Regions from separate parts of the Azospirillum sp. A1-3 genome, predicted to be linked through region 1. Evidence: riboswitches for the same ligand, from Rfam matches in the RefSeq annotation. Region 1 holds a riboswitch; each other region holds the start of a gene.

What was found. A riboswitch is a leader RNA that binds a small molecule or an ion and turns the genes downstream of it on or off. The one in region 1 is predicted to bind thiamine pyrophosphate.
Region 2: linked by a shared signal. The riboswitch ahead of thiC (phosphomethylpyrimidine synthase ThiC) and the one ahead of M5E06_RS20225 (ABC transporter substrate-binding protein) in region 1 are both predicted to bind thiamine pyrophosphate.
Region 3: linked by a shared signal. The riboswitch ahead of M5E06_RS15895 (LuxE/PaaK family acyltransferase) and the one ahead of M5E06_RS20225 (ABC transporter substrate-binding protein) in region 1 are both predicted to bind thiamine pyrophosphate.
Region 4: linked by a shared signal. The riboswitch ahead of M5E06_RS05545 (ABC transporter ATP-binding protein) and the one ahead of M5E06_RS20225 (ABC transporter substrate-binding protein) in region 1 are both predicted to bind thiamine pyrophosphate.

The regions. Positions count from the first base shown of each region.
Region 1 is NZ_JAMSLU010000003.1:537,881-542,549, reverse strand. It holds gene M5E06_RS20240 (ABC transporter permease) at 1-374, opposite strand, end outside; gene M5E06_RS20235 (ABC transporter permease) at 378-1,538, opposite strand; gene M5E06_RS20230 (DMT family transporter) at 1,791-2,705, shown strand; TPP riboswitch at 2,739-2,854, shown strand; gene M5E06_RS20225 (ABC transporter substrate-binding protein) at 2,926-4,062, shown strand; gene M5E06_RS20220 (branched-chain amino acid ABC transporter permease) at 4,067-4,669, shown strand, end outside.
Region 2 is NZ_JAMSLU010000001.1:324,870-329,538, reverse strand. It holds gene greB (transcription elongation factor GreB) at 1-518, shown strand, start outside; gene thiC (phosphomethylpyrimidine synthase ThiC) at 677-2,404, opposite strand; TPP riboswitch at 2,524-2,657, opposite strand; gene M5E06_RS01525 (CorA family divalent cation transporter) at 2,734-3,720, opposite strand; gene M5E06_RS01520 (hypothetical protein) at 3,759-4,046, opposite strand; gene argB (acetylglutamate kinase) at 4,067-4,669, opposite strand, start outside.
Region 3 is NZ_JAMSLU010000002.1:538,286-542,954, forward strand. It holds gene M5E06_RS15885 (ABC transporter ATP-binding protein) at 1-877, shown strand, start outside; TPP riboswitch at 1,489-1,621, shown strand; gene M5E06_RS15895 (LuxE/PaaK family acyltransferase) at 1,726-2,823, shown strand; gene M5E06_RS15900 (acyl-CoA reductase) at 2,838-4,313, shown strand; gene M5E06_RS15905 (ABC transporter ATP-binding protein) at 4,303-4,669, shown strand, end outside.
Region 4 is NZ_JAMSLU010000001.1:1,168,380-1,173,048, reverse strand. It holds gene M5E06_RS05555 (ABC transporter substrate-binding protein) at 1-754, opposite strand, end outside; gene M5E06_RS05550 (ABC transporter permease) at 802-1,569, opposite strand; gene M5E06_RS05545 (ABC transporter ATP-binding protein) at 1,566-2,297, opposite strand; TPP riboswitch at 2,333-2,439, opposite strand; gene M5E06_RS05540 (acetoin utilization protein AcuC) at 2,573-3,700, shown strand; gene M5E06_RS05535 (hypothetical protein) at 3,864-4,466, shown strand; gene M5E06_RS05530 (hypothetical protein) at 4,463-4,669, shown strand, end outside.

The DNA of each region.
Region 1 (4,669 bases):
GGCAGAAGCGGGGTCTGGCCGCCCTGCTGGAACCAGGCGTAGGCCAGCGTCGGCGCCAGCCCGGCGACCAGGATGTTGATCGCCATGCCCGACACCACCTGATTGCCGTTGTGAGTGATGCAGGCGAAGCCATGGACCAGCGCCAGCGCCACCCCGGCGGCGATGCCGGCCAGCAGCCCCAGCCAGGGGTTCAGCGTCGTCGACGCGACGGCGGCGGAGAAGAAGGCGCCGGCCAGCATCTTGCCTTCCAGCCCGATGTCGACCACGCCCGACCGCTCGCAATACATGCCGGCGAAGGCGGCCAGCACCAGCGGCGTCGCCACCCGGATGGTGGCGCTCAGCAGCTGCAGCGCCAGAAGAAGCGCGTCCTCCATCGCTCAGCCCCTTCCCCCAGTGGCGATATCTGCGGCGGCGGCGGCGGTGGTGGTGCTGCGGCGGCGGAACAGCGCCTCCACCTGTGGCTTGAACAGGTTCTCCATCGCGCCGGCGAACAGGATGACCAAACCCTGGATGACCATCACCAACTCGCGGTTGATCGTGGGATAGTCGAAGGACAGCTGGCCGCCGCCCTGCGCCAGAACCCCGAACAGCAATGCCGCCAGAATGATCCCGACCGGGTGGTTGCGCCCCATCAGCGCCACGGCGATGCCGACGAAGCCGACGCCGCCGGTGAAGTTCAGGATCACCCGGTGCTGTACGCCCAGGATCTCGTTGACCCCGACGAAGCCGGCCAGCGCACCGGAGATCAGCATGGCGATGATGATGTTCCGCGACGGCGAGATGCCGGCATAGACCGCCGCCCGCTCGTTCCGGCCCACCGTGCGCAGCTCGTAGCCCCAGCGGGTGCGGCGCAGGAAGATGTGGAACAGCAGGCAGCAGGCCAGCGCCCACAGGAAGGACAGGTTCAGCGGCGAGGCCGGGATGGTGAGGCCGAACCAGCCCAGCGCGCGGTCCATCGACGGCAGCCAGACACCGGGATCGAACTCGCGGGTTTCCGGTGACTGGCTGCCGGGGCGGATCAGCACGTCCACCAGCAGCCAGGTCATGATCGACGCGGCGATGAAGTTGAACATGATCGTCGTGATGACGATGTGGCTGCCGCGTTTGGCCTGCAGCCAGGCCGGGATGAAGGCCCAGGCGGCGCCGAACAGGGCCGAGGCCAGCACCGCCAGCAGGGCCACCACCGGCCAGGGCCAGCCGGTCAGCGCCAGCGCCACCAGCCCGGCGCCGAGGCCGCCGAGATAGGCCTGCCCCTCGCCGCCGATGTTGAACAGCCCGCAATGGAAGGCGATGGCGACCGCCAGCCCGGTGAAGATGTAGTCGGTGGTGTAATAAAGGGTGTAGCCGATGGCCTCCGGGTAGCCCAGAGCCTCCGACAGCAGCAGCGACAGCACGTAGACCGGATTCTCGCCGATCACCAGGATCACCAGCCCCGACAGCACGAAGGCCGCGACGAGGTTGAGAACCGGCAGCAGCGCATACCCGACCCAGCCCGGCACTGCGCCCGGCTGGCCTTTCCCCGATCCGCTCAGCAGCACCGGCGTCTCCTGGATTGCCCCTTGCCGCGGATTCTTAACCGCCAATGCTCTGCCGACCAAGCATTTCATCGCGCCGGAATCGCTGTAGGTGCCGTGGGTTAGAAGGATTACAAAAAAACTTGGCAGTGCCCCGTCCTCAGCCGACGCTTAACCAAATCCACGCCTATCAGACCTGCGGTTGCGGCATTGGGACGCAGAAGCGTTTGCCCATAATGTGGGCAACCTCCGCCATTGCCGTTCCGAACCAATCCGATGACCGACGCCGAGACCGCCGACCTGCTGCCAGTCGAGGCCGATTCGGTTCCCTATGCCGTCGGCTGCTTCCTGGGTGCGATCCTGCTGTTCGCGGCGATGGACACGCTCATCAAGTTCCTGACCGCCGATTACCCGGTGCCGCAGCTGATGTTCGTGCGGTCGCTGGTCGCCTTCCTGCTGGTGGGCGGTTACACGCTGTGGCGCGGCGGCGGAATCGCGGCGATGCGGACGCGGCGGCCCTGGGGGCATGTCTGGCGGGCCTTCGCCGGGCTGATCTCGATGGGATGCTTCTTCTATGCGTTCCGCGAACTGCCGCTGGCCGACGTCTATGTGCTGAGCTTCGCCGGGCCGCTGTTCATCACCGCGCTGTCCGCGCCGCTGTTGGGGGAACCCGTGGGCTGGCGGCGCTGGGCGGCGGTGGTGGTCGGATTCGGCGGCGTGGTGGTGATGGCGCAGCCCTCGGCCGGGGCGCCGCTGGTGCCGGTGCTGGTCGGGCTTTGCGCCGCGCTGTTCTATGCATTGGCGGCGGTGGCCGTACGCGGCCTGTCGCGGACGGAGACCAGCGCGTCCATCGTGCTCTATCTGCTGCTGACGACGACGGTGGTCAGCGGCGCGCTGACGGTGCCGGTGTGGACGGCGCCGACCGCCTTCGCACTGGGGCTGATGGCGCTGGTCGGCGCGATCGGCGCCGGCGCGCAGGTGCTGCTGACCCAGGCCTTCCGCCGCGCGCCGCCGGCGGTGGTGGCGCCCTTCGAATATACCGGCATGGTCTGGGCCAGCCTGTTCGGCTGGCTGGTGTTCGGCGACCTGCCGACCGTGCCGGTGATCGCCGGCGCCATGGTCATCATCGGCAGCGGGCTCTACATCCTGCATCGTGAAACCCTGGTGGCGCGTCGCCGGCTGGGTTCTTGACAGGACGGGGCCGGCGGCGACACTCTCGCCGCCTGTTCACGGCTGGGGTGCCTCTGCCTTTCGCCGGATCGGCGGATGCGGGGGCTGAGACAACACCCATCGAACCTGATCCGGGTCATGCCGGCGAAGGGAGCCGACCGGAACCCGACGGATCAGCCGCAAACGCCCCGTCCCCTCCGCGTCGCTCCGGTTGCCGGCGCGAGTTGAGGAGTTTTCGGTCATGCGGCGCGCGCTTCCCCTTCTGATCGGCCTGCTGGCGGCCACGTCCTGCCTGTCTCCGGCGGCGCGGGCCGACGATACGCTGTCCTTTCCGGTGCTGGTTCCGCTGACCGGCTTCCTGTCGCTGGAGGGCACCAGCCAGCGCAACGGTGCCGTCCTGGCGCTGAAGCAGACGCCGGCCGGCGTCGCCATCGCGTCGGAGGTCGTCGACACCGGCACCTCGCCCGAGGCGGCGGTGACGGCGCTGGAGCGGGCGGCCGGCAGCGGAACCGTCGGAGCGGTCGCCGCCAGCATGCTCGGCACCCAGATGCTGGCGATGCTGCCGCTGGCGCAGGAGCTGAAACTGCCGCTGGTCACCGTGTCGGGCACCGCCTCGATCACCGAGCAGGGCAACCCCTGGGTCTTCCGCTTCTTCCCCGGCGACGCCGTGACCAAGTCCGCCCACGCCCGCTATGTGGTGGAGGAATTGGGCAAGCGGCAGCCGGCGATCATCTATCAGACCACCGCCTATGGGCAGAGCGGCAAGACCCATCTCGACGCCGCCTTCAAGGCGCTGGGCGTGACCCCGGTGTTCGAGGAAGGGGTGGACCCGGCGGCCAAGGACCTGCTGCCGGTGCTGACCAAGGCGCTGGCCGCCAAGCCGGACGTGCTGGTGCTGCACCTGCATTCCGGCCCGACCGCGCTGCTGCTGCGGCAGGCGGCGTCCAGTGGGGTGACCCTGCCGATCGTCGCCGGCTCCGCCATGCATCAGCCGAGCACCGCGGCCCTACTGGAACCGGCGGAGCTGAAGGGCGTCTGTGCCGAGACCGCGGCCTCGCCCATTTCCGGCGACACGCCGGAGGTCAAGGCCTTCACCGACGCTTACCGGACCGCTTTCGGCAAGGACCCGGACGCCTTCGCGCTCGGCCAATATGATGGGATGACGATGGTGCTGGAGGCGGTGAAGGCCGGCGCCCGCACGCCGGACGCGATCCGCAAGGCGCTGTCGGCGGAGACGTTCAAGGGTCTCGCCATGACCTACAAGTCGGATGGCAAGGGCAACATGGCCCATTCCGCCGTCATCGTCTGCTATGATGGGACCAGCCGCGTGCCGAAGCTGGTGAAGCGGTACGACGACCCGACGCTCGCGGCGAAGTGAGCGGATGGCGGCGTTTCAACTGCTGGTCAATGGGGTGGCGCTGGGGGCGGCCTATGCCCTGGTGGCGCTGGGCTTCGTGCTGGTGCTGAACGCCACCTCGGCGGTGAATTTCGCGCAGGGCGACCTCGTGATGGCCGGCGGGCTTCTGGCGGTGGCGCTGGCGCCGCTGATCCCGTTGCCGGGCATCGTCCTGCTGCCGGTGGTGCTGGTGCTGATGGCGGCGCTGGGTCTGCTGCTGGCACTGGCGGCCTATCTGCCGCTGCGGCGCCGGCCGCCGGTCTCGGTCTTCATCAGCACCATCGCGGTCGGCATCATCCTGCAGAATGGTGCCGCCATCCTCTTTGGACCGGAGCCGCGCGCCGCGCCGCCGCTGTTCGGCGACGAAACCCTGCACATCGCCGGGCTGGCGGTGCCGGAGCAGTCGCTCGCCATCGTCGCGGTGGCGGCCCTGCTGATCGGGGCGCAGCAATGGATCTTCGCGCGTACGCAACTCGGCCGCCGGCTGCGCGCGACGGCGCAGGATCCGGAGATGGCGCGCGCCTGCGGCGTGCCGGTCACCGCGATGATCCTGGTGACCTTCGCCATCGGCGCCGCCTGCGCCGGGGCG
Region 2 (4,669 bases), on a different contig from region 1:
CTGACGACGACGATCTCGACGATCCGGCACCGCTGCCGCAAGGCTTCAAGAACTACATGACTCCGCCGGGCTTCCAGCGCATGCAGGAGGAGTTGCGCCACCTGCTGCGGGTGGAGCGGCCGAAGGTGGTGGAGGTGGTGTCCTGGGCCGCCGGCAACGGCGACCGGTCTGAGAATGGCGATTATCTCTATGGCAAGAAGCGCCTGCGCGAGATCGACCGCCGCATCCGCTTCCTGAACAAGCGGCTGGAATCGGCGGTGGTGGTCAATCCGCAGGACCAGAAGAACCGCGAACAGGTCTTCTTCGGCGCCACCGTCACCTATGCCCGCGAGGATGGGTCGGAGAACACCATCACCATCGTCGGCGCCGACGAAGTCGACCCCGACCGCGGCCATGTCAGCTGGATCTCCCCCATCGCCCGCGCCCTGCTGAAAGCGCGGGTGGGTGATCTGGTCGACGTCCGTACGCCAGCGGGGATGGAACAGGTGGAGGTGTTGGGGATCAAGTACGCGGGGTGAGGAGTAGCTATGACGGATGCCCCCTCCCCATCCCTCCCCCGCTATCGCAGGAGAGGGGGTAGGACGCTTGCCAGTGTTGCCGATCCGCCGAAGCGGCGGAGTTCCCTCTCCCGCCAAAGGCGGGGGAGGGTTAGGGAGGGGGCATCAACGCCGAACCCTCACTCCGCCGCCGGCTGGTAGATTTCCCCGCCCGACTCGCGGAACTTCTGCGACATCTCGGCCATGCCGGACTCCGCGGCGTCGCGGATTTCCTGCGTGATCTTCATCGAACAGAATTTCGGCCCGCACATCGAACAGAAATGCGCGGTCTTGGCCCCCTCCGCCGGCAGGGTCTCGTCGTGGTAGGCCATCGCCGTGTCGGGGTCGAGCGACAGGGCGAACTGGTCGCGCCAGCGGAAGGAGAAGCGGGCGCGCGACATGGCGTCGTCGCGCAGCCGCGCCGCCGGGTGGCCCTTGGCGAGGTCGGCGGCATGGGCGGCGATTTTGTAGGCGATGACGCCGGCCTTCACGTCGTCGCGGTCCGGCAGGCCCAGATGCTCCTTCGGCGTGACGTAGCAGAGCATCGCCGTGCCGAACCAGCCGATCATCGCCGCACCGATGGCGCTGGTGATGTGGTCATAGCCCGGCGCGATGTCGGTCACCAACGGCCCGAGCGTGTAGAAGGGGGCCTCGCCGCACAGCGCCAACTGCTTCTCGACATTGTGCTTGATCTTGTGCATCGGCACATGGCCCGGCCCCTCGATCATCACCTGCACGTCGCGCGCCCAGGCGATCTTGGTCAGCTCGCCCAGCGTCTCCAGTTCGGCGAACTGCGCGGCGTCGTTGGCGTCGGCCTGGCTGCCCGGCCGCAGACCGTCGCCCATCGACAGCGCCACGTCATAGGCGCGGCAGATTTCGACAATGTCGGCGAAATGGTCGTAGAGGAAATTCTCGCGGTGATGCGCCAGACACCATTTGGCAATGATTGAGCCGCCGCGCGAGACGATGCCGGTCACCCGCTTGGCGGTCAGCGGGATATGGGCCAGCCGCAGTCCGGCGTGGATGGTGAAGTAATCGACGCCCTGCTCCGCCTGTTCGATCAGCGTGTCGCGGAACAGCTCCCAGGTCAGATCCTCGGCCTTGCCATTCACCTTCTCCAGCGCCTGATAGATCGGCACGGTGCCGATGGGAACCGGGGAGTTGCGCAGGATCCACTCGCGGGTCTGGTGGATGTCGGCACCGGTGGACAGGTCCATCACGGTGTCGGCGCCCCAGCGGATCGACCAGACCATCTTCTCAACCTCCTCCTCGATCGAGGAGGTCACGGCGGAATTGCCGATGTTGGCGTTGATCTTGGTCAGGAAATTGCGGCCGATGATCATCGGTTCCGACTCGGGGTGGTTGACGTTGGACGGGATGATCGCCCGCCCACGCGCCACCTCGTCACGCACGAATTCCGGGGTGATGAAGTCGGGGATCTCGGCACCGAAATCCTCGCCGTCGCGCGCGGCCTCCAGCGCGGCGGCGCGGCCGAGGTTCTCGCGGACGGCGATGTATTCCATCTCCGCAGTGACGATGCCGGCGCGGGCGTAGGCCATCTGGGTCACGGCCCCGCCGCCCTTGGCCCGCAGCACGCCGCTGTCGGTGGTCTCGACATCGCCACGCGCCAGGATCCAGTCGCGGCGGTGCTTGGCCAGCCCGGCCCGCACGTCGATGGCGACCGACTCGTCGGTGTAGGGGCCGGAAGCGTCATAGACGGTCAGCGGCGGCTCGCCGCCCGACAGCGCGATCTCGCGCAGGGCGACGCGCAGGTCGGGAAAGCGCGTGCCGGGCACATGGATTTTCCGCGACGACGGCAGCGGGCCGGTCGAGATGCGGATGGCGTTCTCGTTGAAGTCCTTGGGCATTGGGTTTCTCCGTCGGAGTTGGGCGGACAAACCCGGGACTGCGGACGGAGGTGCGGTATCTTCGTGCAGGCCGTTCCCCGGCATAGCGGAGCCGATACGGCCGGACGGGGGCGTGGTCGGCCCGTCACGAGGTCCCTCCCTTCGCCGGTATGACCCGGATCAGGTTCGAAGGGTCACCACGCTGCCGGCGACGCTTGGCGCCGTCTGGCCGTTGGTATCTCAGCCCCCTGTCGGGACCCCCCTGGAATGCGCCCATCCTGCCGACGACGGACGCGCCTGTCAAAAGGAAAGCGCTGCGGACGATCCGCCTGCCATATTGTGGAAACGCGCTACATCCAGCGTTTCGACCGCACATAGACCATCGGCAGCAACGCCGACAACAGCATCAGCCCCAGGGCGCTGGCATAGCCGAAGGGCGAGCCGCTGCCGGGCATGTCGGTGAAGTTCATGCCGCCGATGCTGGCGACCAGGGTCGGCGGATAAAGCAGAACGGTCAGCACCGACACGATCTTGACGATCTCGTTCTGCTCGACATTGATCTGTCCCAACGCCGTATCCAGCGCCAGCGCGACCTTGCCGGCCAGGAAACGGGCATACTGGTCGAGCCCGCGCAGGTCCTGCAGCGCGGTCTTGGCCCAGCGCCGCGTCGCCTTGCCGGAATTCCAGCCGTCGCCGCGCGCCAGGAAGTCGGTCATACGGGTAAGGCTGGCCAGACTGACCCGCGCCTTGCCGATCAGATGGCCGGCATGGCCGATGCGCTTCAGCGTCTGGGCATCATCGAGCGTCTCGCCACGGGACCGCAGCTTGCGCCCACGGAAATAGCGGCGGTTCAGCGCATCCAACTCCACCCCGGTCCGTCGCAACACGACGGAGGTGCGGTCGATCATCCCATCCACCAACGCCGCCAGCACCAATTCGCCACGGGCGGCCGAGATCTCGCCATGGGTGGCGCGGCGGCGGAAGGCAAGCAGCGCCTGCGGATCGATGTCGTGGATGGTCACCAGCCGCCGCCCGGCCAACACAAAGCTGACGGTGGCGATGCGCGGCTCGTCGGTATCGGCCCAGACCAGCGCGGTGACGGTCATGGTCAAGGCGCCGCCGGTCAAGCGCAGACGGCTCGACTCCTCGATCTCCGCCATCTGCTCGCGGGTGGGCAGGCCCGTTCCGATCAGCGCCTCCGCCCGTGCCAACTCTTCGGACGTCGGATTGATGAGGTCGAGCCACACGGCGGAATCGGGCAACGGCGCCGCCTCTTCCGCGGCAGCCTCCCTGACCCAGCGCAGCAGACCGCCGTCATTGACGAAGACATGCAGCAAGGCTGTGCTCCTTGCATGGTGCGCGCCGGCACGCGGCGTTACGTCAGCCGACCACCGCGTCGCGGCTTAACGGGTGGCGGCGCCCTCTCCCCGTCATCAAGGTCCAGTGCCGCGCCCTCGGCCTTCAGCGCCTGTTCCAGCTTGCGCCGGAAGGCGCCGCCATCCCGCTTGGCGTCGAGGAAATGGCCGACCGCCTCCTTCGCCGCGTCGCTGTCGTAGGGAACCTTGCCCAACGCCGCCAGCTTGGCGCGCTCCACCAGCTTCGGGTCCATCTTCTCGCGGATGGCCTTCATCTGGCGGAGCAAATCCTTGCGCAGGTCGGACATCAGTCCCCCATATTCCGGCGTCAGGCCTTGCCGATCAGGGTGCCGGCGCCGCCTTCGGTGAAGATCTCGAGCAGCAGCGCATGCGGCACGCGGCCATCCAGGATAACAGCGGCATCGACGCCCTGCTCCACCGCGCCGATGCAGGTCTCGATCTTCGGGATCATGCCGCCCGAGGCGGTACCGTCGGCGATGGCCTTGTGGGCATCCGCCAGCGACATCTTCTCGATCAGCTTCTTTTCCTTGTCGAGCACACCGGCGACGTCGGTCAGCAGGAAGAAGCGCGCCGCCTTCACCGCCGCCGCGACCGCACCGGCCGCCGTGTCGGCGTTGATGTTGTAGGTGTCGCCGTTCACGTCGAAGCCGACCGGCGCGATCACCGGGATGATGTCCGACTTGGCGAGAGCCTGCAGAATCTCCGGATTCACCTTGTAGGGCTCTCCGACGAAGCCCAGGTCCAGCACCCGCTCGATGTTGCTGTCGGGGTCGCGCTGCACGCGCTCCAGCCGGCGGGCGGTGATCAGGTTGCTGTCCTTGCCCGACAGGCCGACAGCGCGGCCGCCGGCGCTGTTGATGGCGGCGACGATCTGCTTGTTGATGGAGCCGGCCAGCACCATCTCGACCAC
Region 3 (4,669 bases), on a different contig from region 1:
GCACCGCCGTAACATCGGCATGGTGTTCCAGAACTACGCGCTGTTCCCCCACATGACCATCGCCGAGAATCTGGCCTATCCGCTGAAGGTGCGGCGGATGGGGCGGGCGGAGACGGAGCGGCGGGTGGCCCGCGCGCTCGACATGGTGCAGATGGGTGCGTTGGCGCAGCGCCGCCCGTCCCAGCTTTCGGGCGGGCAGCAGCAGCGGGTGGCGCTGGCGCGGGCGCTGGTGTTCGAACCGGATCTGGTCCTGATGGACGAGCCATTGGGGGCGTTGGACAAGAACTTGCGGGAACACATGCAGTTCGAGATCAAGCATCTGCATGAACGTCTCGGCGTGACCATGGTCTATGTCACCCACGACCAGGCGGAGGCGTTGACCATGTCCGACCGCATTGCCGTCTTCAACCGCGGCCGGGTCGAACAGCTGGCGACGCCGGCGGAACTGTACGAGGAACCAGCCACCGTCTTCGTCGCCGGCTTCATCGGCGAGAACAACCGGCTGTCTGGGGTGCTGGCCGACCGGCAGGACGATCGCGGGACCATCCGTTTGGAAAGCGGTTCGGTGGTGCAGGCCCGTGTTGCCGCCGGTCTCGAGGCGGGTGCTTCGGTCACCGTGTCGCTGCGGCCCGAGCGGGTCCGGCTGGTGCCGGCAGAGGCGGCTGGTGGCGCCGGAGGAGAGCGGAGCCTGTTCGGCCATGTCTCCGACCTGATTTATCTGGGCGACCACATCCGCGTGCATCTGGCGGACGGTCCGGCCGCCGGGCTGGTCGCGAAAATTCCCAACAATGCCGATCACCAGCATGTGCGTCCGGGCGGCCGTTATCGGGTGGAATGGGGACCGGCCGACGCCATCGCACTGCCGGTGGGTCACTGATCGAAACGACATCCCGCCGGCGGGGAGGCGCTTTCGCGCCTTCCACACCGTTAGTTGGGACCGCGTGGTCGGTGAGAGCTGCGGCGACAATCCGGCCGTTTGCCACATCCATGCCGATGTATAGCTTCCGCCAGGATCGTCGCTTCCTCGTACCATGCTTTTCGAACTCCATCCGTTCTTCAATATCGAGCACGCGTCCGGTAAAGGCCAAATCCTGCCCCCGCAACCACCGACACTTGACGCCCCGGTTCGAAAGAGCCGGGGCGTTCGTGCATCTGGGTCTTGCGCATCCGAGCGGCGCCCTCGCAGACCGCCAGGACGCCCGCCAGCTCGCTGTGCAGGTCGGAATCCAGCCCCGCGCTGGCAGGGGAGTGCGTTAGCGGAGGAGCGTAAGGAGACGCACCGCCGACGGAACGGCGGCATCGCCGGTGGTGCGGAGCGGGTAGGCTATTGCTCCGCAAATATATTGAGTTTCACCTTCCCTCGCCGAGCCGGCGTTCTGTCGACGGTGTATGCACGCCAGCAGGAGGAGGGGGAAATGACAATCCTTGACGCTGAGAGGGCCGGCATCCCCGGCGTTGACAGAAGGCGCGATGGTCTTCTAGGCTCCGTTCCGTTCCCAGGGGAGCCTCGTTCAGGAGGCTGAGACACCCGCCGGCCCGGTCCTTCGCGTCCGGGCGACGCGGCAACCCTTAGAACCTGATCCGGGTCATGCCGGCGTAGGGATGCGGGACGAGAAGGCCTTTGCGGCCGACGCGCAGATCCATACCCCACAGGCTCGTTCCGGATTCGTTTGTTGCTCCATCGGTCGGTGCCGTTTGGAGATAAATGGGATGAGGAGGGTGGCCGTGAGCGCGATCTACGACAAGGTTCTGGCCTTCATGGAGGCCGACATCGGAACCGGGGCGGCGGCCGACGAGGCCTTCAACGCCCTGGCGCTGGCGGTCTTCGCCCACCAGTTCGAGCACAACCAGCCCTATCGCCGCTTCGCCATGCAGCGCGGCCGGGTGCCGCGCGGGGTAAAGAGCTGGCGCGACATCCCGGCGGTGCCGATCAACGCCTTCAAGGATCTGACGCTCAGCTGCCGCCCGGCGGAGGAATCCGCCCGTATCTTCATGACCAGCGGCACGACCAAGGGCGGCATCCGCGGCCAGATCCACCACACGACCCTGACGGTTTACGACCGTTCCACGCTGCTCAACTTCCGCCGCCGCTTCATGCCAGGGGCAGGGGCAGGGGACGAGCGGATGGCGATGGGCATCCTGTTCCCGACCGAGACGGCAATGCCGAACTCCTCGCTCGCCCATTATCTGGAGCTGGCGCGGGCGGAATGCGGCACGCCGGACAGCCTCCATTGGATCGGCGAGGCGGGCATCGACATCGCCGGGCTCTATGACCGGCTGGACGCCGCCGAGCGGTCGGGGGAGCCCTTCGCCCTGCTGGGCGCCAGCTATGGCTTCGTGCATTTGATGGACGCCATGGCGCGCGACGGCCGCCGCTTCGGCCTGCCGGAGGGAAGCCGCATCCTCGACACCGGCGGCTTCAAGGGCCAGTCGCGCGAGCTGCAACCGGACGAGTTCTACGGCCAGCTGGCCGAATTCTTCGGCGTGCCGCGTCAGCGCTGCATCAACATGTACGGAATGACGGAGCTGAGCACCCAGTTCTACGACGACGGCAATGCGGTCTGTCCGTCGCTGAAATCCGGCCCGCATTGGATCCGCAGCCGCGTCGTCGACGCATTGTCCGGCCTGGACGTGCCGCCCGGCAACATGGGCGTGCTGGTGCACCATGATCTGGCCCACATCAACTCGGTCGCCGCCATCCTGACCGAAGACGCCGGCATTCTGGAGGAGGGGGGCTTCCGCCTGCTGGGACGTGTCGCCGGCGCGCAAGCCAAGGGCTGCTCGCTGGCGGTGGAGGATTTCCTCGCCGCCGCACGCGGTTGAGCGGGAGCGCGGCCTTGGCTTTCGGCGACGATTTCTCCCGTCCGGAACCGGCCGGTCATCTGCCCGGTCTGCCGCCGGAGGCGGTGGAGCGGCGCGTGCTGACCTTCGGATCGGGCGCTGCGGCGCTGCGCGTGGCGGTGCCGGTGCTGGATGCCTGGCAGGTGGAGCGGGTCTCCGCGACGGTCCGGGCGACGGCGCGCGGCTATCTGAAGACGCTGTCGACGGCGCACATCGTAACCGTGATCGACGCGGCGATCCAACGGCTGCTCAATCGCGAGGATCCCTGGCGCCGCAGGGCGGAGCGGCTGCTGCCCATCGTCACCGGCTATGACGCTGAGATGGTGAGACTGGGGCTGACCGGCTATCTGAAGACCTTCCGCGCGCATGAGTTGCGCCGCTTCCTGACGGAGGACTTCGCGAACCCGCAGGTGTTGGACGAGTTCCAGCCGGCACCCAAGGGCGGCTTCACCCGCGCCTTCGGTCCCGATTTGCTGCTGCATGTCTGGGCGGGCAATGTGCCGGGACTGCCTTTATGGAGCCTTATCTCTGGCCTGCTGGTCAAGTCCGGGACGGTCGGCAAGCTGCCCAGCGCCGAACCGCTGTTCGCGGGCTGGTTCGCGCAATTGCTGGCGGAGATCGATCCCAGGCTGGGCGACTGCCTGGCGGTGGTGTGGTGGAAGGGCGGCGACGCGGCGGCGGAGCGGGCATGGCTGGCCCAGGCCGATACCGTGGTCGCCTATGGCGGCAATGCGGCGCTGGCGGCGATCCGCGACCGGGTGCCGGTGAGCACCCGATTCCTGCCCTATGGTCACAAGATCAGCTTCGCGCTGGTGTCGCGAGCCGCCCTCGACCCGCGGCGGGCGGGGGAGACGGCACGGTTGGCCGCCCACGACATCGCCCGCTACGATCAGCAAGGCTGCTATTCGCCGCACACGCTGTTTGTCGAACGCGGCGGCCGGCTCTCGCCGCAGGATTTCGCCGCCATGCTCGCTCATGAACTTGCGGTGCTGGCTCGCAAACAACCGCGCCGGGCCCTGTCGATGGCGGAGGCCGGCGAGGTCGCCGGCTGGCGCGACAGGCAGACGATGCGCGGCCTGGACGGGTCCGGTCATCTGCTGCTGTCGGACCCGGCGGGCGGCTGGTGCGTGTCCTGCACCGACGCGCCGGATGGGCTGGCGCCGACCGCGCTGAACCGGACGATCGCCGTGGTGGCGGTGGACGATCTGGCGGAGGTGGCGGGCCGCGTCGCCCCGCACCGCGCCATTTTGCAGACCGCCGGCATCGCGGCGGCGCCGGAGGAACTGTTCCGCCTGGCCGGACCACTGGGGGCGGCGGGGGTAACGCGGCTCTGCGCCTTAGGCAACATGACCGCGCCGGAGGCCGGCTGGCACCACGACGGCCGGTTCAACCTGCTGGATCTGGTGACGGTGACGGAGATCGAGCGGTCGGCGGAAGGGCTGGCAGAGGGGTTAGCCCGCTATGCCGATTGATCCGGCCACCTTCCTGGTTTTCGAGGGCGTGCGCTTCGATTACGGCGATGCTGCGATTGTCGATGGTGTCGACTGGACGGTTGGCCGTGGGGCGGTTCATTGCCTGCTGGGGCGCAGCGGCTGCGGCAAGACCACGTTGCTGAAGCTGGCCGCCGGACTTCTCGCCCCCGCCGCCGGACAGGTGCGGCTGGACGGGGCGCCGGTGCAGGGGCCGGGCGATGCGGTGGGCGTCGTCTTCCAGACGCCGACGCTGCTGGAATGGCTGACGGTGCTGGATAATGTGCTGCTGCCGGTGACGCTGCACCGCCGTGCCACCGCCGACGACTGCGCCCGCGCACTGGACCTGCTGGAACTGG
Region 4 (4,669 bases), on a different contig from region 1:
CGAAGGCGGCCTGCGATTCCTCCGGATGGTTCAGAATGTAGAGCGTCGCCCGTTCCACCGCCGCCAGGAAGCGCTTGAAGCGCGGGTCGTTCGCCTTGTCCTTGCGGGCGACCAGGATCAGCTCGTCATAGGGCGGCACCCCTTCCTCCTCCGGGTAGAAGGCGCGGCCGGGATGCTTCTCGATCTCCATCTGGTTCAGCTCGAAGTTGCGGAAGGCGCCGATCACCGCATCGACCTGACCCGACAGCAGCGACGGCGAGAGCGAGAAATTGACGTTCACCAGTTCGACGTCCTTCAGGCTCAGCCCCTGCCTCTCCAGCATGGCGCCGAGCAGGGCGTCCTCGAAGCCGGCGATCGAGTAGCCGACCTTGCGGCCCTTCAGGTCCTTCAGCGACTTCACCGGCCCGTCGCGCAGCACGACGACGGAGTTCAGCGGCGTCGACACCAGCGTGCCGATGCGGACCAGCGGCAGCCCCTCGTCCACCTGCAGGATCAACTGCGGCTGGTAGGAGACGGCGATGTCGGTGCCACCGGCGGCGACCAGCTTCGGCGGATCGTTGGGGTCGGCCGGGGCGGTCAGAGTCACGTCCAGCCCGGCGTCCTTGAAGAAGCCCTTCTCCTGCGCCACCACCAGCGGAGCGTGGTCGGGGTTGACGAACCAGTCCAGCATCACGGACAGCTTGTCCTGGGCCAGGGCCGGAAGCGAGGTCATCAGGCTGGCGGCCATCAGGCCGGCGGTGAGCAAGTGCTTCATCGGGTGTCTCTCCCCCTTCGAGGGTTGGCGGCTTAAGGGTTGGCGGCTTAAGGGTTGGCGTCTTCGGCAGGTTGGGTATCGGGTTGCCAGGGTAGGGCGCGGCGGGCCAGCGCATCGACGGCGGCGTAGAGCGTCACCGCGAACAGCCCCAGCACCAGCACGGCGGCGAACAGAAGGTCGATCTGCATGCGGGCGTTGGCGTGCAGCATCAGGTAACCGAGGCCGGAGGACGACCCCACCCATTCGCCGATCACCGCGCCGATCGGCGCCACCGCGGCGGCGACACGTACGCCGGACCAGAAGGCGGGCAGGGCGGCCGGCAGGCGGATGCTCCACAGGATGGCGGCGGGGGAGGCTCCCATGGTGCGGGCAAGGTCGAGCCAGCCGGGATCGGTGCGCCGCAGCCCGTCGAACAGCGCGGTCGTCACCGGGAAATAGATGACCAGCACCGCCATGGCGATCTTGGAGGCCATGCCGTAGCCCAGCCACAGGACCAACAGCGGCGCCAGGGCGAAGACCGGGATCGCCTGACTGACCAGCAGCAGCGGCATCAGCCAGCGCCGCGCGGTGCGGAAGCGCGCCAGCAGCAACGCGCTGACCCCGCCCAGCGCCACGCCAGCCACCAGCCCGATCAGGATCTCCGACAGAGTGGTCAGGCCGTGGGTCAGCAACAGGGGCGCCTGCCGCCGCATGGCGTCGGCGACCGCCAGCGGGCTGGGCAGCAGGTAGCGCGGCAGGCCGGTGGCCCAGACCAGCGCCTGCCAGCCGGCGACCAGCACCAGCAGGGTGACCAGGGCGCGCAGCAGCGCCTTCATTCCGCCAGCCTCCGCAGCAGCTCGGCCTGATGCGCGAGCAGGCCGGGATCGTCGACACGGCGCGGCACCGCGCCGGACGGCTCCAGCGCCGGCCCCATCACGGCGGGACGGCCGGTCATCACATGCAGGCGGTCGCCGATGCGCAGCGCCTCCAGCGGGTCGTGGGTGACCATCAGGACGGTGCGGCCGGCCAATGTCTCCGCCGCTGTTTCCTGCAGCCGCAGCCGGGTGATGGCGTCGAGCGCCGAGAAGGGCTCGTCCATCAGGACCAGCGGCTTGTCCTCCATCAGCGTGCGGGCCAGCGCCACGCGCTGTCGCTGCCCGCCGGACAGGGCGGCCGGGCGGTCGCGTTCCCTCCCCGCCAGACCGACGCGGTCCAGCAATGCGCGGGCCTGCTCCACCCGCGCCGGGCTGGGCCGGCGGTGGCGCAGCCGGTCGCCGAGCAGGACATTGTCGAGGACGGTCAGCCAGGGCAGCAGAAGGTCCTGCTGCGCCATGTAGGCGATGCGGCCGGCCAGCGGTTGCCCATCGCCGGTAACGACTTGCGTCGGCGGTTCCGGCTCGGCAAGACCGGCGAGGATGCGCAGCAGGGTGGTCTTGCCGACGCCGCTCGGTCCCAGCAGGCAGGTGGTCCGGCCGGCCGGCAGCTCCAACGTCAGGTCGGAGAACAGCAGCGTGCCGCCATAGGTCAGCCGGGCGCGCGAGATCGTCACCGAAAGCGGCGTCATCGCAAGCATGTCGTTCTGGCGGAAAAGGAGTGGGTGCGGTCCCGCATCACTGATCCCTACGCCGGCATGAACCGGATCAGGTTCCAGGGGTCGTCCCGCAACAGGACCTCTCAGCCGCCCATCGGCTCCCCCCAGTGAAGGCGGCGACTATAGGCGCGGACGATCCGCGACCGCAAGCATTGCCGGATCGGACTTCCGGCCAGCGGAATCCCGACCTTGGAAGCGGGCGCTTGACCGGAACGCGGCCACGCCTAGTTTCTGGCGGGCATCATGGAGTGCCAGCCCTGACCACGCCCTTTCGCACCCCGCTGTTCATCGGCGGCGAGATCTATCGCGGCTCGACCTATGGGCCGAAACATCCGCTGGCGATTCCGCGCGTCTCGACCGCCATCGACCTCAGCCGCGCCATGGGCTGGCTGCCGGACGAGGTCTATCTCGACACCCATGTGGCGAGCGAACGGGAGCTGGCGCGCTTCCACACCGCCGATTACATCGCGGCGCTGAAACGGGCGGAGGTGGAACAGCGGGTGGATGAGGCCACCGCCGCCCGCCATAATCTTGGCAAGCTGGAGAATCCGGTCTTCGCCGAGATGTACCGGCGGCCCGCCCACAGCAGCGGATCGGCATTGCAGGCGGCCCGGATCCTGGGCGACCGGCCGGCCGGTCTGGTCTATGCCCCGGCGGCGGGGACCCACCATGCGCGCCGCGACCGGGCCAGCGGCTTCTGCTATTTCAACGCGCCGGTGCTGGGCATCCTGGAACTGCTCGACCATGGGCTGGAGCGGGTGCTCTACGTCGATCTCGACGCCCACCACGGCGACGGGGTGGAGGAGGCCTTCGCCAACGACGACCGGGTTCTGACAATCTCCATTCACGAGGACGGCCGCTGGCCCTACACCGGCAAGGCGGAGGACCGCGCCGGCGGGATGGCCCGCAACCTGCCGGTGCCGCCGGGCTTCAACGACAGCGAGATGGAACATGTGATGGAGGCGGCGGTCCTGCCGCTGACCCGCGCCTTCCGTCCGCAGGCGATGGTGATCCAGACCGGCGCCGACGCTTTGGCCGAAGACCCGCTGAGCCGTCTGGAGCTGTCCAACCGCGCGCTGTGGGATGCCGTGGCGGCCCTGCTGCCGCTGGCGCCGCGGGTGCTGGTGGTGGGTGGCGGCGGCTATAACCCCTGGTCAGTCGGGCGCTGCTGGGCCGGGATCTGGGCGGTGATGAACGGCATCGATCCGGCGATCAGGCCGACTGCGGAGGCGGAGGCGGTGTTGCGCGCCCTGACCTGGAGCCGCGCCGCGGGCCGCAATCCGCCGGAACACTGGTTCACCACGCTGGGCGACGAACGCCGGCCGGGGCCGGTGCGGGACGCGGTGAAGCGGGTGGCGGAGATGGCGCTGTCCTGAACCGTGGCAGATCGTTTCATTTGGGTCGAATTTCGAACCAAGCCGTGACGATTCGTTGACGGATCTGGATTGTTCGGTGATCCTCATTCCACTGCGCCGGTGCAGCTTCCGCTTCGGATGATGCGGCCTTGGGCCGGGCTTTGGTAGGAGAACGGGCGGGCGGATGTCGAACACGACCCTGTTCCTGATCGCCATCGTCATCATCATGCTGGCCGCCGTCCCGGTCGCCATGATGCTGAAGGATTTCCTGCCGAACATCATGGAAAAGAGCAGCGGTCTGGAGCAGATCGAGAACCGCGTCTATGTGCTGCATGCGGAATCGCAGGAGCTTCAGAACCGCGTCAACCAGCTGGTTCAGCGCCGCAATAGCCAGTCCTCCGACCGCAACCGGCTGGAAAGCGACATCCGCAAGGCGGAAAAGCAGATCCGCGAACTGGCCGAGCAGCCGCCGATGTTCGTGCACGAAGTCGGCGACCCGCAGGCCGGCCTGATGAAGTTCGTCGCCACCGTCACCCAGGAAAAGGCGTCTGCCGCCGCACGGGCCGCCGGCGAACGCGGGCCCGTGAATCCGATCTGGCGCTGTTCCAACGTGGCGGAGGTCTGGGCCTCCAGCTTCGACGAGGCGAAGCAGATGTGCGACGTCGCCTTCCCCTTCAAGCTGGGGTTCCAGAAGTCCTTCATGCGCGGCGATGCGAGGACCGGCGGCAAGGGGGGCGTGCCGGTGCCGCCCGCCACCGCTCGCGCCAAGGCCGGTGCCGCGACATGATGATCAACTTCATCATCGTCCTGGCGATCGTCGCGATCGGCGCATGGCTCGGCAATGTGCTGATGACCGTTGAACAGCGGGTATCGCAGGCGCGCCAGCGTGTGCGCGGCGTGCGCAACAGGCTGGACAAGCTGGACGCCACCATCCACCGCCTGCACCGCGAGGAGGAAAACCTCCATGCCGAGATCGAGGAGCTGACGCGG